2 regions of the Aeromonas encheleia genome follow, and region 1 is predicted to be linked to the other one. Evidence: riboswitches for the same ligand, from Rfam matches in the RefSeq annotation. Region 1 holds a riboswitch; the other holds the start of a gene.
What was found. Region 1 has a riboswitch for thiamine pyrophosphate ahead of thiC (phosphomethylpyrimidine synthase ThiC). Riboswitches for the same ligand answer to the same signal wherever they lie in the genome.
Positions count from the first base shown of each region.

Region 1 (4,689 bases):
CCGAACCCGCTATGGTCCAGACGATGGGTTTGGTGCTCATGCCTCTTCCCGCTCCTGCTTCAGAGCGGCGGCCTGATGATAGAGCTCACCCCCCTTCTCCTTGAAGACTTCCGACATCTGGGCCATGCCAGTTTCAACCTCGGCCTGCACCCGCTCCTGCTGGCCATCCATACCCACCAGCTTGACCTCTATGGTTTCCAGCTTGGCAGCATCGAGTTTGGCGGCGTAGTCGCGCACGTCCTGGGTGATCTTCATGGAGCAGAACTTGGGGCCGCACATGGAGCAGAAGTGCGCCACCTTGCCGGACTCCTGGGGCAGAGTCTCGTCGTGGTAGGCGCGGGCGGTCTCGGGATCCAGCGCCAGGTTGAACTGATCCTCCCAGCGGAACTCGAAGCGCGCCTTGGACATGGCGTTGTCGCGGATCTGGGCGCCCGGGTGACCCTTGGCCAAGTCGGCGGCGTGAGCGGCGATCTTGTAGGTGATGAGCCCCTGCTTCACGTCCTCCTTGTTCGGCAGCCCCAGGTGCTCCTTGGGGGTGACGTAACAGAGCATGGCGCAGCCGTACCAGCCGATCATGGCGGCGCCTATGCCGGAGGTGAAGTGATCGTAGCCGGGGGCGATGTCGGTGGTGAGCGGGCCTAGGGTGTAGAAGGGCGCCTCGTGGCAGTGTTCCAGCTGCTCGGTCATGTTGCGCTCGATCATGTGCATGGGCACGTGGCCCGGCCCCTCGATCATCACCTGCACGTCGTATTCCCAGGCGATCTTGGTGAGCTCACCCAGGGTGTGCAGCTCGGCGAACTGCGCCTCATCGTTGGCGTCATAGACGGAGCCCGGGCGCAGGCCATCCCCGAGGGAGAGCGCCACGTCGTAGGCCGCGCAGATCTCGCAGATCTCGCGGAAATGCTGATAGAGGAAGTTCTCTTTATGGTGTGACAGGCACCACTTGGCCATGATGCTGCCGCCACGGGAGACGATGCCGGTGAGGCGCCGGGCAGTCATGGGCACGTAACGCAGCAGGACGCCGGCGTGGATGGTGAAGTAATCCACCCCCTGCTCGGCCTGCTCCAGCAGGGTGTCGCGGAACAGCTCCCAGGTCAGATCCTCGGCGATGCCGTTGGTCTTCTCCAACGCCTGATAGATGGGCACTGTGCCGATGGGGACGGGGCTGTTGCGCAGTATCCACTCGCGGGTCTCGTGGATGTAGCGGCCGGTGGAGAGATCCATCACGGTGTCGGCGCCCCAGCGGGTGGACCAGACCAGCTTCTCGACCTCCTCCTCGATGCTGGAGGTCACCGCCGAGTTGCCGATGTTGGCGTTGATCTTCACCAGGAAATTGCGGCCGATGATCATCGGCTCGGCTTCCGGGTGGTTGATGTTGCTGGGGATGATGGCGCGGCCGGCGGCCACCTCATCGCGCACGAATTCGGGGGTGATGTTGCCCGGCAGGCGGGCGCCGAAGCCCTGGCCCGGATGCTGGCGCAGCAGCAGCTCGGAGCGCACCCGCTCGCGGCCCATGTTCTCGCGAATGGCGATGAACTCCATCTCGGGGGTGACGATACCCTGGCGGGCATAGTGCAGCTGGGTCACCCGGCGACCCGGCTTGGCACGCAGCGGCTTGGGCAACTGCTCGAAGCGCAGGTGATCCAGCCCCTCGTCGGCGAGGCGCTCCTGGGTGAAGGCGGAGCTCAGGCCATCGAGGGATTCGGTATCGCACCGCTCCAGCACCCAGGCTTCCCGCAGGCGCGGCAGGCCGCGGCGCACGTCGATCTCGGCCTGCTCATCGCCGTAGGCGCCCGAGGTGTCGTAGACCGGCACCGACTCATTGGCCTCGAACTTGGGGTGCTCCTCGCTGCCACCGACGAAGGTGTCGGCCAGGGAGATCTCCCGCAGCCCGACCCGGATGTCGGGGCGCGAGCCCTGGATGAAGATGCGTTTGGAGTTGGGATGGGCCATGCCCTTGAGGTTATCGATAAAGCGCTGGGCGCTGGCACGCTGCTGGCGACGGCTGGCGACGGCTGGCTTGATCTGTTCAGATACGGCGTTTTCTGAAACGGACTGTACTTCTGGAACGGACTGTACTGGGGTAGACATAGCAAAACTCACATTAACTGGTTGAAGTTATGGGTGTTTGCTTGTCTGGAGTTCGAGGAGAAGTGATGAACCTGTGGGTGAGATGTGCTTCAAGAGGGAGCGAGCCCGGGATCTGTGCTTCCCTGCTCTGCTGTCTGGCTCCCCCCTGCTCGGGCGGGCCGTGCGGCGCCTCTATGGACAGGCCGGACGGGACAGACTCCCTCTCGTGCGCCCTGACTCATCGCGGGATTGACCCCTTCGATGAGCGGGAGAGGCTTGTCCCTCTCCCCGCGCGGCAACCCACTGGTTACCCTTGTTTCCCTTCGCAGGTTCTAGCCTGATCAGGTTCCACGGATCCCGAATTAACGGTCTCAGCTTCGCGTCGTTCGACGGTCGGCACTCCGACAAGATGGCGCCAGTATAGGTGGGTAAATAGAAAGTACAAGCCTTTAACAAATCGGACCTCTGGGTCCGGGCGAACCGTCGCCTCAGGGCTCAGACAGTTCATCCTCCGGATTGGGGATCAGCACCTCGGTCAAGCGTCCATCCTCATCGCGGCTCAGCACCAGCCTGAGGCCCGGTTGCAGGTCGGTGGGGCTGCCGTTCACCCAACGGGTCTTCGCATCGAACGCCAGCACTCCCAGCTCCTGCAACAGCAAGGTCTCCCCTGCGGTGGCGAGCAGCCTGTCCTCCGCCCGCAGCCACTGGCTGCTCTGCGCCAGATCCGGCGCCGTGGCGAGTACCCGGATCTGCTGGGCAACGCCGTACCGGCTCAGGATGGCGAGCCGCATGCCGGGCTTGAGATCGTCGGGCTGTCTCACCCCGGTCAGCGCGGCGTTGCCCAGCTCCAGTTCGGCACCCTGAAATTGCAGGCGGATGCCGTCGTTGTGCTCCAGCTCCACCAGCCAGAGTTCGGCCTCGGTGGCCAGGGTGCAAAACGGTAACACCCACAGCAGCAATGCGGTTCTGGTCATAGCAAATAGGCCCATGGTCAACCGGCGATGAGGTTTAACTATGGGCCTGGATGGGCACTTTTTCCGGTCGGCGCTGCTGCGGGCGCCTCAATCATCTTCGCGGCATTGGCTCAGCCGCATGCCGTCAAACTTGCACTCCAGCTCCAGCCAGCGCCCCTCGAACGGCGCCAGGCTGTCGTCCGAGGTGACATAGCCCCAGATCCGTCCCTGCTCCACCGGCCCCTCCAGCTCCATCTCCCCCTCCTCTTCCAGCGCTTCTACCTCGCGGATCAGCCGCTGCTCTCCCTGTACCACCCCTTCCAGATCGACCCAGGTGCCGCCGAGATCGTCTTCGTCCAGACCATCCTTGAAGCGGGTCTGTCCATCGATGACGAAGGGAATGCCGTTGACCATCAACTGACCCAGCTGCCAGCTGGTACGGCCGGTCAGCTTGAACTCGGCCGCCTGCGCCAGACCAAAGGGCAATAAAATCAATAGCCAGAGGGCACAGAGAGACTTCTTCATCGGGGATCCTCGGGGTTACACTGGCACACAGGATGCTTCATCCGGTGTGAAATGGCCGTGAAATGCCGGCCGAAACCAGGAGATCTGAACATGAAAATACTGGTGGTGGAAGACAATCCCCAGGTCGCGGAAACCATCATGGACTACCTGGAGCTGGCGGGACACCGGCTGGACTGTGCCTATCATGGCCAGGCGGCCCTGCAACTGCTGGCGGAGCAGCGCTTCGACGTCATCATCATGGATGTGATGATGCCGCGCCTCGATGGCCTGCGCACCGTCGAGCGGCTGCGGGCCGACGGCATTGCGACGCCCGTGCTGTTTCTCACCGCCCGCGACGGGCTGGACGACAAGCTGGCCGGCTTTCGCGCCGGCGGCGATGACTACCTGGTCAAGCCGTTCGCCATGGAGGAGCTGGAGGTCAGGCTGCAGGCGCTGGCCCTGCGCGGCCCCCGCAGCGATCTGGGGGCGCTTCGCTTCGGCGAGCTGGAGGTGGATCCCGCCAGTGGCCGCGCCAGCCGTGCCGGCGTCGAGTTGAAACTCGGCAAGATCCCGTTCCGGATCCTGACCCTGCTCACCCGCCGGGCCCCGGCCCTGGTCAGCCGCCAGGAGGTGCTCGACACCGTCTGGGGGGATGAGGAGCCCGACTCCGATGCCCTGCGCAGTCACATCTATGCCCTGCGCAACGCGCTGGACAAGCCCTTCCCCACCCCCATGCTGGAGACCCTGCACGGTCAGGGTTACCGGCTGGTGAAGCCTGGGAGCGAACATGCCAATGACAGCTGACGCGCAGGTGGCACCGTGAGTCTGCCCAGTCTGCGTCGCCGGCTGATCCTGGCGCTGGGCGGGGCCGGGCTGCTGCTGCTGGTGATCCTCAGCCTGCTGATGGTGGTGGCAGAGGACAAGATGGAGGAGCTGAGCCTGCGCCACTGGCTGGAGGCGGAGGTGACCCGCTACAACGACGACTGGCTGCGGCTCGGCACCGCGGCCCCGGCACCCAGCCCGCGCCAGTTCTCCAGCTACTGGACCGAGCACGGCCGCCTGCCCGCCTGGCTCAAGGCCTACCAGAGCCCGGGCTTCTTCGAGCACCAGCTCGGCAAGGAGGACAAGCACTTCCTGGTGCGGCCCCACCCCTCCGGCCAGG
Region 1 is NZ_LR134376.1:371,540-376,228, reverse strand. Features, by position in the region: gene thiE (thiamine phosphate synthase) at 1-40, opposite strand, end outside; gene thiC (phosphomethylpyrimidine synthase ThiC) at 37-2,091, opposite strand; TPP riboswitch at 2,371-2,484, opposite strand; gene EL255_RS01720 (hypothetical protein) at 2,559-3,044, opposite strand; gene EL255_RS01715 (hypothetical protein) at 3,132-3,548, opposite strand; gene EL255_RS01710 (response regulator transcription factor) at 3,639-4,331, shown strand; gene EL255_RS01705 (sensor histidine kinase) at 4,347-4,689, shown strand, end outside.

Region 2 (4,689 bases), 1.2 Mb from region 1:
GATGCAGGCCGCGCACCCCCAGGCTGTCGGCCAGCCTGTCGTACTGGCGCACCACCAGCTGCATGGGGGCGCTGAGGGTACGCAGCACATAGGGCAGCGCCATCAGGGCATTGACCAGCACCACCAGCCAGGGGCCGAGGGCAAAGACATCAGTAAAGGGCATGAACATGATGAAGAGGCCAGTGGAGAGTACCACCGCCGGGATCATCAGGATCATGGAGCCGCTGGCTTCCCACAGGGCGGCGGCTCGCCGCTTGCGGGCGCGCACCCGCAGGTGACGGCTGGTGAGCAGCAGGGCGGCGCCGAGCAGGGTGGCCAGCAGCCCCGCCGCCAGCGCTATGGCCAGCGACTGGCCGCCCGCCTGCCACAGCTGGGGTGAGCGCAGGGCCGTCAGCAGGCCGGGGTTGAGGCCCGCGATCAGGATGGCCAGCAGCGGCGGCAGGAAGATGGCGAGCCCGAGCAGCAGGGCGGCACCGTCCAGCCAGCGGGTGCCAGGCTGGTGACGGTCCGGTCGCAGGCAGGGACGGCGATTGCTGAGCCGGCTGGAGGGGGTGGTCTGCAACCGGTGTTGCAGCATCAGCAGGGCGGCGGTCAGCAGCAGCTGCACCAGCGCCAAGCCGCCCGCGGTGGCGAGATCGAAGTCAAAGCGCAGCGCCTGATAGACGGCCACCTCCAAGGTGGTGGACTTGGGGCCGCCGCCGAGCGCCAGCACTGTGGTGAAGCTGGTGAAGCAGAGCATGAAGATGAGGCTGGCCAGCCCCGGCAAGATGCCGCGGATGAGCGGCCACTCCAGCAGCCGGAAGATATGGGAGGAACGCATGCCAAGCTGGCTGGCGAGGCGCCAGCTCGATTCGGGGATGCCCTCTATGCTCTGCAGGATGAGGCGCGCCGCCAGCGGCATGTTGAAGAACACGTGGGCCAGCAGGATGCCGAACAGGCCGTACAGGTAGTTGCCGGGATCCAGCCCCAGGCTGCGCAGCCCCTGTGGCAACCAGCCCTGGCCGCCGTGCACCGTGACTATGCCGAAGATGGCGATGATGACCGGCAGCACCAGGGAGAGGCCAAACAGCTTGAGCAGCAGGCGACGGCCGGGGAAACGGCGCCGTGCCAGGGCGCGGGCGACCGGAATGGCCAGCCCCAGGCTCAGCAGGGTGGAGAGCAGCGCCTGCCCCAGGCTGAAGCCCAGCACATGGCGCAGGTAGGGGTCGGCCAGCAAGGTACTGGGGAGAGTCCCCGCCTGCCACAGCAGGGCGGCGAGGGGGCCCAGCGACAGCAGCAGGATGAGGGCGGTGGCTGCGCTGCCCGGCAGCCACCAGAGAGAACGAGAGGGGCTCACTGGGTGACGGCTTGCAGCCACTCGCGGATCCAGCCCTTGCGGTTGGCGGCCACCTCATCACTGGCAAAGCTCAGCGGCCTGGCTACCGAGATCATCTGCTCGAAGCCCTTGGGCAGGGGAACTTCCGTCACCGGATACATCCAGTTGCCGGCGGGGATCTCCTGTTGGAAGGCGGGGCTTATCATGAACTGCAGGAAGCGGTCGGCCAGCTTGTCTTGCTTGGCGCCTGCCAGCTTGGCGGCCACCTCCACCTGGCGGTAGTGCCCCTCCTCGAAGGCGGCGGCCCGATACTGGGGCTTGCCCTCGGCGATGAGGTGATAGGCGGGGGAGGTGGTGTAGGAGAGTACCATGTCGGCCTCACCATCGAGGAACATGCCATAGGCCTCGGACCAGCCCTTGGTGACGGTGACCGTCTTCTTGGCGAGCTGGGCCCAGGCGGCGGTGGCCTGGTCACCGTAGACCGACTTCATCCACAGCATCAGCCCCTGACCTGGGGTGGAGGTGCGCGGATCCTGATAGATCACCTTGATGTCCTGGCGCTCGACCAGCTCTTTCAGGCTCTTGGGGGGCTGCTTGAGTTTGTCCTTGTCGTAGACGAAGGCGAAGTAGCCGTAGTCATAGGGGACGAAGGTGTCATCCTGCCAGCCACCCGGCACCTTGAGTGCGGCCAGGTCCGTGTGATGGGGGGCGAACAGCCCGCTCTGCTTGGCCTCGCTGACCAGCGCATCGTCCAGCCCCAGCACCAGGTCGGCCTTGCTGTGCTTGCCCTCCAGCCGCAGCCGGTTGAGGATGGCGACGCCATCCTCCAGCGCCACCAGATTGAGGGTGCAGCCGCACTCCTGCTCGAACGCCTGCTTGATCTTGGGACCAGGACCCCATTCGGCGGCGAAGGAGCTGTAGGTGTAGACGGTGAGGGTGTCGGCCGCGAAGGCTTGGGCCGAGAGCAGGCTGGCGGCAACCAGCAGAAGGGGTTTCATCAATGGCACTCCCTGTGAGTGGTGAGGTGCCAGCAACCGGTATTGCATCGGCGGCACTTCCTGTGGGTCCAGAGGTGCCAGCCGCATGAATCTCAGCGCTGGCACTTCTGCTATGGGTCAGGTGCCAGCGGATGAGAGCGCAAAAAACGAGCGCCATGCCTCAAATTCCTCCGCCAGCATTATCTGGATCAGGTTCACGGGTATAATCTCAGCGGTAAACCGCACCCCGTTTGAGCAACGAATCGCATTGTATTAACGTTCTCGGGGGGAGGCCAGCACAAACTTGTGCCCCGGGGACCCAGGGGGCCGCGACAGCAGGAGATGCGAGTGATCACCAGCACCAAGGAAAGACGCGCCTTCGCGCGCATGCTCATCAATGCCCCGGTCACCCTCTTCCAGCATCAGCAGGTGCTGGAGGGCATCTGCCGGGATCTCAGTGCCAACGGCATGGGCGTTGAGGTGAATGAACACGGCTTCGATCTGCAGCAACTCATCCGCATCAGCCTGGCGACCAGCAGCAACCTGCTGCCACCGTTCGAGGTCCAGGCCCGCATAGTGCGGGTGCTGGAGGAGGAGAAGGGGCTGTTGCTGGCGCTGGAGTTTCAGTCTCTGACCTGAACCTGCTGCACCTTCCACTGCTTGCTATCGACCAGCGTCTTGCTGGTCGATGCTATTTGGCCCATCGGCAGCTGGGCGGGCCCGGTCGGCTCCAGCAACAGATAGGTCTGCCCCTCCCAGGCCAGGGTCGTATCCCCCGGCTTGGCTGGCAGGGCGACCCCCAGCAGGGTATGGCCCGGCACGAACACCATGGCCTGGGGCAGCTCGGGAAAGCGTTGGGCGAGCATGGCCGCCATCAGGGTGACCTTGCTGTCACAGTCCCCCTGATTTTGCTCCAGCACCTGACGGGGGCTCAGGAAGCCCTTGCCGGTCCGGCCTGAGGGGCTGTCGAGCAGGTGGTAGGGAATGGCCTGGATGAAGTCGAGCATCTGGGCCACCGTCAGCTGCCGCGCCTCCGTCTCGGTGGCGCCTTCTTGTGTCAGCAGTTCGGTCAGCGGCGCCAGCTCCTGCCGGCTCTCCAGGGCGATGCGCACATGATCCTGCTTGATGGCGGGATGGCCATCGGGCGGGGTAAAGGGTTGGAAGTAGTGCTGCTTGAGCCACTCCGCCTCCAGCTTGCTGCGCTCCGGCCCGACCCAGTCTCGGGCCGCCCTGGCCTGCTCGGCGTTGCGACTCTTGATGCTCAGCAGCAGATCGGGGCGGGAGAGGGAGAACTGCACGGCGGGGAAGTCAATGACGGCCTGCTGCAGCAGCCGTTGCAACACCTCCTCCTGCATCCGGTCCGGGCGATAGGCGATGAGCGGCGGCAGCGTGCCGGGGGCCAGCTGGTAGCTGACTTGCTGGCTCTTGCCCTCGCTGTCCTGCCAGCCGGTGTCGATCTGGCCGCCACTGTTGTTGAAGTAGCGCTGGCTGGCCCCCGCCGGCAGCGCCAGCAGGGCGCAGAGCAGCGCCAGGCCCCCGTATCTCCTCATCCTTCCCTCGCTCACCCTCTACTCCCGCCGACATGAAAACAGGGAGCCTTGGCTCCCTGCTGATTCTACCCGTTTTCTGGCGGCGCAAGCCCGCATCTGAACGAGCTGGCTCAGATCCAGCTCGGCTGTCTGGCCTCGAAGGCGTCGATGGCGGCCCCGTGTTGCAGGGTCAGCCCGATGGCATCCAGCCCGTTGAGCAGGCAGTAGCGGCGGAACTCGTCGATCTCGAAGCTAAAACACAGCGCACCGGCGCGCACCTGGTTGGCCTCCAGATCCACCTCGATCTGCAGGCCAGGGGTGGCCGCGACCAGCTGGAACAGCGCCTCCACCTCTTGCTCTTGCAGGCGCACCGGCACCAGGCCGTTGTTGATGGCGTTGCCGTAGAAGATGTCGGCGAAGCTAGGCGCTATCAGGGTCTTGAAGCCGTAATCCGCCAGCGCCCAGGGGGCGTGCTCGCGGCTCGAGCCGCAGCCGAAGTTCTCCCTGGCCAGCAGTATGCTGGCACTAGCAAAACGCGGCTGGTTCAGCACGAACTCGGGGTTTGCTTGCAAGCCCGCGTCATCCAGGAAGCGCCAGTCGTGGAACAGATGCTTGCCAAAGCCGGTGCGGTTCACCTTCTGCAGAAACTGCTTGGGAATGATGGCGTCGGTGTCGACGTTGGCGCTGTCGAGGGGGACGACGATCCCTTTGTGTTGCTTGAAGCCTGTCATCTTGTTCTCCTCGTTACAGTGCGCGAATGTCGGCGAAACGACCGGTGACGGCGGCGGCGGCGGCCATGGCCGGGCTCACCAGATGGGTGCGGCCGGCACGGCCCTGACGCCCCTCGAAGTTACGGTTGCTGGTGGAG
Region 2 is NZ_LR134376.1:3,761,581-3,766,269, reverse strand. Features, by position in the region: gene thiP (thiamine/thiamine pyrophosphate ABC transporter permease) at 1-1,357, opposite strand, end outside; gene thiB (thiamine ABC transporter substrate binding subunit) at 1,333-2,313, opposite strand; TPP riboswitch at 2,462-2,552, opposite strand; gene EL255_RS17325 (PilZ domain-containing protein) at 2,641-2,931, shown strand; gene EL255_RS17320 (hypothetical protein) at 2,916-3,842, opposite strand; gene leuD (3-isopropylmalate dehydratase small subunit) at 3,953-4,552, opposite strand; gene leuC (3-isopropylmalate dehydratase large subunit) at 4,566-4,689, opposite strand, start outside.
Region 2: linked by a shared signal. The riboswitch ahead of thiB (thiamine ABC transporter substrate binding subunit) and the one ahead of thiC (phosphomethylpyrimidine synthase ThiC) in region 1 are both predicted to bind thiamine pyrophosphate.